Linked DNA regions of Oleidesulfovibrio alaskensis DSM 16109. The protein of the gene in region 2 interacts with the protein of the main gene of each other region in a pairwise test. Links are inferred from orthologs where the notes say so. Each region holds a gene or a part of one and is shown on either strand. Other genes may lie near its edges.

Region 1 (4,910 bases), on a different replicon or contig from region 2:
CTGGCACATATCAGCTGCCGTCAGTCCGTGGAGCTTATCGCGTGGGCCAAGCAGCGCGGCGTAAGAGTAACGGCCGAAACCTGCCCGCACTATCTGCTGCTGGACGATCTGGCACTGGAACAGTACTCCACAGCAGCCAAGGTCAACCCGCCGCTGCGCACCCCCGACGACGTGGCGGCCATGCGCCGTGCCGTGGCTGACGGCACCATAGACATACTGGTGACAGACCACGCCCCGCATGCCGCGCACGAAAAGGATACCCCGCTGGATGAAGCGCCCAACGGCATTTCCGGTCTGGATACGGCGGTGGCTCTGACATGGCGTCTGGTGCAGGAAGGCCTGCTGACCGAAGCCGACATGGTGCGCCTGTGGTGCCATGCTCCGGGCAGCCTGTTCCGTCTGCCGGTAAACCGCTTCACGGCGGGCGACCCTGCAAATTTTTTCCTGTTCGACCCTGCGCATGAATGGACTGTGACCCCTGAGGCGATGCATTCAAAAGGCAAAAACACGCCCTTTACCGGGTGGAAGCTTACCGGTAAGGTGACATCCCACTGGATGGGCGGTCACAGAATAGCATGACCGCAATAATGCCTTTCGGGCGGTTCCGGCTTGACAACGCACGGTTAGCTTGAAATGCATTGGCTGAACGAACAGCTTTTCCGCCGAAAGCCGGCGTATGCATAAGGAGGAAGAATGACCCAGCCCTTCAAGGATGCCATAGGCATCTGCAAGGCCATAATGCGCAACGGGTACGACGCCTACGTGGTCAACACCCAGCTGCAGTCCGAAATTCTCGATCAGGACTGCCTTGAAATAGACATCGCGTGCGAGCCCGGTTATGTGGAGCTCGGCAAGATTTTTCCCGGTCTTGAAATGTCCGGCGAAGACGGCGTGGTGGGCACCCTGCGCGAAGGGGGAACCCTTTTCCGCTTCTACCACACCGACACTGATGATTCTTCGCATCCGGAAGCCACACTTGCCCGTGTGACCCCCACCATGCTGCGCCGCCTTGAGGCAAAAGGTACGCTGCCCGCCTCGCTGGCCTGTCCGTTCATTCCCAGCTCGGCGGAAACATATCAGGGCTTTGACGATTTTTCCAAGGGCGACATACGCTTTGAGGGCGTGCCCGACGAAACCCTGCGCCGTTCTTACGTACTGGGTGTGCGCGCCATGCGCATAGCCGCCAACTTCGACCTGCCCATCGAACCCAACTCGTGGATGGCCATAGTACGCAGTGCAAGCCGCATTCTAGACTATGTGCCGGTAACGGAAATCATGGACGAATGGCGCAAGGTGGAAGCCGAAAACATGTACAAGTTCGTCCAGCTGATGTTTGACTCCATGCTGCTGCACGGACTCATTCCCGAACTGGCCGCACTGTCGCGCATCCGCCACCTGCGCACGCCCGAGGCAGGCGAAGAGACCGTGCTCGACCACACCATAGAATGCATGCGCCGCTACCCCGAAGAACTGCCCTTTGACTGGCTGGGCACCGTGGCCACCATGTTCCACGATGTGGGCAAACTGTATGCCGCCGAATACTACAACGGCAAATGGACATTCTATCAGCACCACCGCATCGGTGCCAAAGTCACACGCAAAATTCTGCGCAGGCTGCACTTTCTGCCGGAAGATGTCGACCTTATCTGCCATCTGGTGCGCAACCACATGCGTTTCCATTTCATGCTCACCGACAAGGGTATACGCCGGTTCAAGGCGCTGGATGAATACCCGCGCCTGATTGAAATGGCCAGAGCCGACATTAAAGCCCGCGACGGCAACTACACGCACTTCAACCACAATATGAAGTACCTTGAACGTGCCGAAACCCCCGAGCAGATGCTGGAACCGCTGCTGAACGGCAACGAAATCATGGAATTCACCGGTCTGAAGCCCGGCCCCTATGTGGGGGTTATCCGCGATGCGCTGCTTAAAGCGCAGGTTACGGGTGAGGTGACCAGCATGGAAGAAGCCATCGAGTACGTCAAAACGTACAGTGAACGCGCTCCCCGATAAAAAAATCAGGGCCGGAGGGGTTCCCCTTCCGGCCCTTCTTCCTATATTCCCCCTGTCGACGCCGCCCGTTTTTACCGCGGGCTGCTGCCTTTCCCGTCGTGCCGCAGCGCGCCGGGCCGCGGCAGCGCCTGTGCGTCAGCCATTCCACTCACCGGAGAAACAGTCATGGTCGATATTCTGAACCTGACATTTGAAGAGCTTGAAACTTTTCTGGTGGAAAAGCTCGGCGAAAAAAAATTCCGCGCCCGCCAGATATGGCAGTGGCTGTGGAACAAATATGTGCGCGATTTTGACCAGATGACCAATGTATCGAAACAGACCCGCGCACAGCTGAAAGAACACGCCCGCATTTTCTGGCCAGAGGTGGTCACAACCAGCAAAAGTCAGGACGGCACCACAAAATTTCTGCTGCGTCTTGCCGACGGCGCACTGGTGGAAACAGTGCTCATACCCGGTTCACAGGGCAGGATTACCCAGTGTCTTTCCTGTCAGGTGGGCTGCGCCATGGGGTGCACCTTTTGCGCCACCGGCACGTTGGGGTTTGAACGCAACATGACCATGTCTGAAATACTGGGGCAGGTGCTGGTGGCACGCGAATATCTTAACGACGTCGCCGAACGGCCCATCCTGCGCAATCTTGTCTTTATGGGCATGGGTGAACCGCTGCTCAATCTGGACGAAATCATGCGCAGCCTGCACACGCTTAACAGCGAACTGGGACTGCAGTTTTCTCCGCGGCGCATCACGGTTTCCACCTGCGGGGTAAACCCCGAAGGGCTGCGCAGGCTGGGCGAAAGCGGGCTTGCCTATCTGGCTGTATCACTGCACGCGCCCACGCAGGAACTGCGGCGCACCATCATGCCCAAAGCCGCCCGCTGGGAACTGAATGACTTCATTGAAGCCCTGCAGAGCTACCCGCTGAAAACGCGTGAACGCATAACCTTTGAATATCTGCTGCTGGGCGGGGTCAACGACTCGCTGGAGCACGCAAAACAGCTTGTCCGGCTTGTTTCACGCACCAAGGCAAAGCTCAATCTCATTGTGTACAACCCGTCGGGCGACGAGGCAGACCCTTATGCAGCCCCCACGGAAGAACGCATTCTGGCTTTTGAGCAATACCTGTGGTCAAAGCATGTCACGGCCATCATACGCAAAAGCAAAGGGGCGGACATCAAAGCCGCCTGCGGTCAGCTGAAAGCCGCCGAAACTGGCGGCACCCCCTGCTGCGCGCAGAGCGACTGACCCGATGCCGCCCTCTGCGGCACAGCCATAAAAAAGACTCCGTACCGGCCACCCTGCGGTGCTCCGGTACGGAGTCTTCATATTTCACAGACAGCCGCAGCTCGCGCTACTGTCTTTTAAGCTGCTCAACCACGTTTTGCAGTTCCTGAGCCATACGGGCCACGTTGCTTACCGCTTCGCTGGACTGCGTCATCACCTCGGACGTTTCCGCCGCAATGCGGTTTATTTCTTCCGCACCACGGGCTATCTGCTCGCTGGCGGCAGACTGCTGTTCCGACGCAGTGGCAATGGAGCGCACCTGATCGGCGGTGCTTTCCACCACGGAATGGATGCTGCCCAGTGATTTGCCAGCACGACCGGCAAGTTCTGTCGATTTCAAAACGGCCTCGCCCGCCTTGTCCATTCCTTCAATGTTTTCACGCGTGCCCTGCTGGATGGCGCTTACCGCTGCGCCCACTTCCGAGGTGGCCTGCATGGTCTTTTCGGCCAGTTTACGCACTTCGTCGGCCACCACGGCAAACCCGCGTCCGGCATCGCCCGCACGGGCAGCTTCAATGGCCGCGTTAAGCGCCAGCAGATTTGTCTGGTCGGCTATATCGCTGATAACGGTCATGATCTTGCCTATACCCTCGGCGTGGCCGCCCAGCGTGTTCAGGCTCTCCTTCAGACTGGTGGCGCGGTTTTTCACCTCGGTGATGGACTGGATAACCGCTTCCACAATCCCCTGTCCCTCTTCGGCATTATTTCTGGCATTGTCGGCACTTCCTGCGGCTTCCGACGCATTTCTGGCCACTTCCAGCACCGTGGCATTCATTTCTTCTATGGCAGCGGCAGTTTCAGAAGTACGCTCGCGCTGCACATCGCTTCCGCGGCTCGCTTCTTCCACCTGTGCCGCCAGCTGTTCCGACGCCGACGAAAGTGACAGAACCACGTGCTCCAGCTGGGCGGCAGCCTGCAGCATACCTTCGCGCTTGGCATTATCCGCTGCTTTGCGGGCTTCTTCAGCCTCCTGCATGGCCACATTGGCTTTTCTGCTCTGTTCCTCGGCCTCAATGGTCTTGGCTTCCGCCGTCTGAATCATGCTTTTGAGATTCTGCACCATTTTACGCAGCGCATCAGCCAGTACGCCTATTTCGTCCTGCCGCTGAACGCGCAGTGTATGGTCCAGCTGACCTTCGGCAACGGCCCCGGCGTATCCCGCGGTCTCACTCATGGCCCCCGCGATATTGCGCACAATAAGGAACAGAACACCGGCAACAAGCAGCGCCACAACCACGGATATGACCCGCACGATATCGGCAAGCTCGTAAGCCGCAGAGTAGATGTCGTCTTCAAAGGCGGTGACACCCACAACCCAGCCGGTTTCCGGTTCCCGCGAATATACAACATCTTTCCACCGGCCATTTTCCTCATGATTCAATTTGCCGGAATCGTTTTTGAGCATTTCTCCGGCCCAGTTCTGCTTCAGCAGATTGGTCATCAGCAGCGAGGAATCAGGATGCGCCAGCACGTTACCGTCGGAGGCCATAATAAATGCGTAGCCTTCCTTTCCTATGGTTACCGGTGCCACAAAGCGTTCCGAAAAGCTGCCCAGTTCCAGCGTACCCAGAAAGACGCCGGCCACTCGGCCGTCACGCATACACGGTACAGAC
Region 2 (4,992 bases):
CGCAAAAAAAAGGTTTTCAAATCTCCTGAACTTCCGTCAGGATGGTTTTTTGTTACAAGCGCTGTAGTGCTAAGTGCAGTACTGCTTTCTGCAATGAGCTTCAGTTGTCTATATGCGTACAGACTTTTGACGAGTACCGGATACTTTGCTGCAAAGCAGATTGAAATTCAAGGCATACACATGCTCAGTGATGATACTGTCATCAGCATCTCTGAAATAGGTCCTGGTACAAACCTGCTGAGTGCCAATATCGAAAAAGTTGAACAAAGGTTACTTGAAAATAACTGGGTAAAAAATGTTTCTGTAAAAAGGTTGCTTCCTGATAGAATTCATATAAGAATAGAGGAGCGTGTACCTCGGTTCTGGGTGCAAAAGGGCGGTGTTTTGTGCTATGCCGACAGTGAAGGACGCATAATAGCTCCTGTCGGTTCGGAAAAATTTGTATCGCTGCCCTTGTTGCAGATAGACTCCGAAGCCGCCGAGCTTGTGGGATATATGCCGCAGGTCATACGCGCGGTAGGCGCTTCGGCGCTGCCCCTGCAGGTGGACGATGCCTCGCGCATACACCTGACAGCAGGCAGAAGCGTGGAACTGTACATGGAAGATAAAAATCTTCGTCTGGTTTTCGGGCTGGACGATATGGATGCGGACCTGAGGCGCCTTAGCCTTGTATTTGCCGATCTGGGCAGACGTGGCGAACTGGAAGGTATGCGCGACATGCGGGCGGAAGGCCCCAACGTGTGGGTACGCCGGCATGCGGCAGCCCGCTAGAACAAGGTTCCGCCGGAGGAGGAGGAATGGCCAAGTCGGATCTGATAGTCGGTCTTGATATCGGCACCACCAAAATATGCTGCGTTGTCGGCGAACCCACGGAAGAGGGCATCGACATTGTGGGCATAGGCACCAGTCCTTCCACAGGGCTGCGTAAAGGGGTGGTTGTCAATATCGAACAAACCGTCCAGTCCATCAAAAAAGCGCTGGAAGAAGCCGAGCTTATGGCAGGCTGCGAAATCCGCTCGGTCTACGCGGGCATCGCGGGCAGCCATATAAAAGGCGCCAACAGCGACGGAGTCATCGCCGTGAAAGGCGGAGAGGTGGCTCCGCGCGATGTCGAGCGCGTGCTCGACGCTGCCAAAGCGCTGAATATTCCCATGGACCGCGAGGTCATTCATATCCTTCCTCAGGAATATATAGTGGATGAGCAGCGCGGCATTGCCGATCCTCTGGGCATGGCGGGCGTGCGGCTTGAGGTGAAGGTGCACATTGTCACCGGCGCTGTGGCCAGCGCCCAGAACATTGTGCGTTCCTGCCATCGCAGCGGGCTGGATGTTTCCGACATTGTGCTTGAGGCACTGGCGTCATCCAAAGCCGTGCTGACCGAAGAAGAACGCGAGATCGGCGTGGCACTGGTTGATCTGGGCGGCGGCACCACGGATATAGCGGTGTTTGCCAACGATTCCATAAAGCACACGGGGGTGCTGGCGCTGGGCGGGCAGAACCTGACCAACGATATAGCTTTCGGGCTGCGTACCCCCATGGCTTCTGCTGAAAAAATTAAAATCAAATATGGCTGCGCCATGGCCGAGATGGTCCGCGACGACGAGGGAATAGAGGTTGCCAGCGTGGGCGACCGCGAACCCCGCCGCCTGTCGCGGCAGGTGCTTGCCGAAATATGCGAACCCCGCATGGAAGAAATCCTGTCGCTGGTCGATCAGGAGCTTGTCCGTTACGGGTTCAAGAACATGATAGGCGCAGGTGTTGTTCTGACCGGTGGTACGGCCCTTATAGAAGGCTGCCAGGAACTGGGGGAACAGATTTTCAACCTGCCCACCCGCATAGGGTATCCCCGCAACGTCGGGGGATTGAAGGATGTGGTCAACAGCCCGAAATTTGCCACCGCCGTGGGGCTTTTGTGCTACGGCGCGGAAAAGGAAGGGCTGGAACTGAAATTCCGGATCCGCGACGGCAACATGTTCAACCGTGTGCTGTCGCGTATGCGGAAGTGGTTCTCTGATATATCGTAACTTTGGGTTTCCACCGTATCGGCTAAAGGAGAGGCATATGGATTTTCACGATATCGATATCGACAGCTCGGCCAAGATCAAGGTCGTCGGCGTCGGCGGTGGCGGCGGTAACGCCGTGAACAACATGATCACATCGACGCTCAAGGGGGTGACTTTTATCACCGCCAACACCGATGTGCAGGCATTGCACCGTTCGCAGGCGGAATTTAAAATTCAGCTTGGCGAGGCGCTTACCAAAGGTCTTGGCGCCGGTGCTGACCCCGAAGTGGGCAGACAGGCAGCCCTTGAAAGCATTGAAGCCATCCGCGAAGCGCTGGGTGAAGCTGACATGGTATTTGTCACCGCCGGCATGGGCGGCGGCACCGGAACCGGTGCGGCGCCCGTTATCGCGCAGGTGGCCAAGGAAATGGGCGCGCTGACAGTGGGCGTTGTGACCAAGCCGTTTTTCTTTGAGGGCAGAAAGCGCCTTGAAGCGGCGGAAAAAGGTATCGAGCAGTTCCGCCAGCAGGTGGACAGCCTTATCACCATTCCCAACGACAGGCTGCTTTCGCTGGCTTCCAAGAAAGCGACTTTCATTGAGATGCTCAAGCGCGCAGACGAAATTCTGTACTTCGCCGTGAAAGGTATTTCAGACCTCATCATGGTGCCCGGTCTGATCAACCTCGACTTTGCCGACGTCAAGGCGGTCATGGGCGAATCGGGTCTGGCCATGATGGGCGCGGGTACTTCGTCCGGAGAATCCCGTGCGCACGAGGCAGCCCAGCGGGCCATTACCAGCCCGCTGCTTGAAGACGTTTCCATTGACGGTGCACGCGGCGTGCTGATGAACATCACCAGCAGCTACGATCTGACCATTCAGGAAGTGAGCGAAGCCGCAGGAGTCATTCAGGAAGCAGCGCACGAAGATGCCCGTATTTTCTTCGGTACCGTGTTTGACGAAAACATGGGCGATGAAATGCGCATCACCGTCATTGCCACCGGCATTGATACGTCGAGTCTGGATGAAATGCATTCCAGCGGCAAAATTACACAGATACGCGGACGTGCGGGCAGCGGTTCCGGCGGCGGTGGCGGCACTGTGTCCGCAACGCCCCATGCTGCCGCGGCAACAGCTCCGCAGGCGGCAGAAACGGCTCCCCGCAGAACGCTGGACAGCAGCGTACCGCGCGGTGTTGCCACGTTCACCGAAGGCGACAGAAGTATTCCCGCCTACCTGCGCAAGCAGCAGGCTGCACAGCCCGCGGCACCCGCGCCCCGTCAGGCAGCGGTTAACGCCGATGAGGATTTCACCTTTGACGAGGATGAATTTGAAATTCCCTCGTTCATCCGCAGAAAGCCTCAGTAACGTTCCGGTTGTGTCTGTTTGATACAGGCGCGGCAGATGACGCGGCTTTTTGCCCGCACCTGCTGCGGTTGTGCCCGTCATGGCGCGGACCGTGGCGTAGTCAGATTCATCAGGTAGACCCCGGCTTGCGGGAAACGATAGCCTCTCCTTTCCCGTATCCGGATCATTAAAAGGCCGCTCTGTACAGAGCGGCCTTTTCAGTTTTTATCTCTCCGGCACAGGCGGCGTCTTTGCGGAGCATTTTTCCGCAGGCTGATGCCGTAAGAAAAATCAGGGTACGACGCAGAAGTGACGGCACATGACCGGTGAGGCCGCACGCGCCGCTCTGCCGGCACCGGATGCCGTCATTCCGGTGTTCCGGCGGTCTCCGGCTGCTGCGGTACCCGTTTGACGTAGTAGACGCATCTTCCCTCGGCAATAAGCTGATCAGGGGCAGCGGCTGCTGTAACGCGTACATGCACGCTGGCTATGCGGTTGCCCATCACGCGTACTTCACCTTCGGCCAGCAGGTCGTCAAAAGGTGCCGGTCGCTGATAGTCCACACGCATGTCAATGGTGGCTGTTTTATCCAGCGGGCCGAAATGCGTCCACAGCGCCACGGCACCGCATATATCCACCAGTACCGCCGTCACGCCGCCGTGCAGCGCGCCGCGTGCCATGTTGCCGCAAAAGGCGTCCTGATACGGCAGCCGTACTCTGGCAAAGCCGGGTACGGCATGTTCCACACGTATTCCGAGAAGTTTGTGAAACGGGATGGACTGTTCCACAAACGTGAGAAGATCTTTGTGTATTTCCTGCATGGAGGCAAAATACGACGGCGCCGTAAACTGCGCAAGAATAATAGGCACTGTGTGCGCACAGCAGTATGAGGAACTGCTCCAAGGTGTGTTGACAGGCACATAAGGGGGGTTGTATAGCTTGTGAACTTATTCTCAGGGCGGGGTGCAATTCCCCACCGGCGGTCAGCCGGCCCGCGGTGATCAGCTCCGCGCCGGCACAGCCCGCGAGCGCCTGCCGTGGCGGCAGGGTCAGCAGATCCGGTGCAATTCCGGAGCCGACGGTCATAGTCCGGATGAAAGAGGATAAGGCAGCAACCTGTACGCAGGGCGGTGCGCCGCCTGTGACAGTCCTTTCGCCTGTGCCGCGTGTTGCGGTGCTGGCTCACTGCCTGTTCCCACGCCCTTGTTCCGTCTTTTTTCACCAGAAGGGAGTGGTATAATGTCTGCAAAAGAATCTTTGCTTACCGGAACATTTGAAGAACGTGTCGAAGCTGCTCTGGATGCCCTGCGCAGGGGCCACGGCGTGCTGGTGACCGATGATGAAGACCGCGAAAATGAAGGTGATCTGATTTTTGCGGCCGAAACGCTGTCAGACAGCCAGATGGCCATGCTCATCAGGGAATGCAGCGGCATAGTGTGCCTGTGTCTGACAGATGAAAAAGTGCGCGCGCTGGGACTGCCCATGATGGTGGAAAACAACTCCAGCCAGTATCAGACGGCGTTCACTGTTTCCATCGAAGCCTCCTGCGGCGTGTCCACCGGAGTTTCGGCAGCGGACAGGGTGTGCACCATTCAGGCTGCCATAGCCGATGATGCCTGCCCGTCGGACCTGTGCCGTCCGGGC

Evidence for each region. Proteins that work in one complex are often made in the same cells at the same time.
Region 1: the proteins of ftsZ (region 2) and rlmN interact in binary tests that used the Escherichia coli proteins (3 or more experiments, as listed by UniProt). The link is inferred for Oleidesulfovibrio alaskensis DSM 16109 from one-to-one orthologs.

What each region holds. Positions count from the first base shown.
Region 1 is NZ_KI519494.1:595,838-600,747, reverse strand. The notes cover bases 1,314-4,219. They hold rlmN (dual-specificity RNA methyltransferase RlmN), read left to right. Parts: upstream 1,314-2,181; coding sequence 2,182-3,258; downstream 3,259-4,219. Other genes in these bases: H586_RS0114825 (methyl-accepting chemotaxis protein), read right to left, coding at 3,365-4,219; H586_RS0114835 (HD domain-containing protein), read left to right, coding at 1,314-2,016. In the rest of the region: H586_RS0114840 (dihydroorotase), read left to right, coding at 1-579; more of H586_RS0114835, read left to right, coding at 694-1,313; more of H586_RS0114825, read right to left, coding at 4,220-4,910.
Region 2 is NZ_AXWQ01000006.1:13,086-18,077, reverse strand. The notes cover bases 1,228-4,215. They hold ftsZ (cell division protein FtsZ), read left to right. Parts: upstream 1,228-2,061; coding sequence 2,062-3,369; downstream 3,370-4,215. Other genes in these bases: H586_RS18220 (PaaI family thioesterase), read right to left, coding at 3,714-4,215; ftsA (cell division protein FtsA), read left to right, coding at 1,228-2,024. In the rest of the region: H586_RS0105095 (cell division protein FtsQ/DivIB), read left to right, coding at 1-771; more of ftsA, read left to right, coding at 798-1,227; more of H586_RS18220, read right to left, coding at 4,216-4,217; ribB (3,4-dihydroxy-2-butanone-4-phosphate synthase), read left to right, coding at 4,588-4,992. UniProt on the Escherichia coli protein: Essential cell division protein that forms a contractile ring structure (Z ring) at the future cell division site. The regulation of the ring assembly controls the timing and the location of cell division.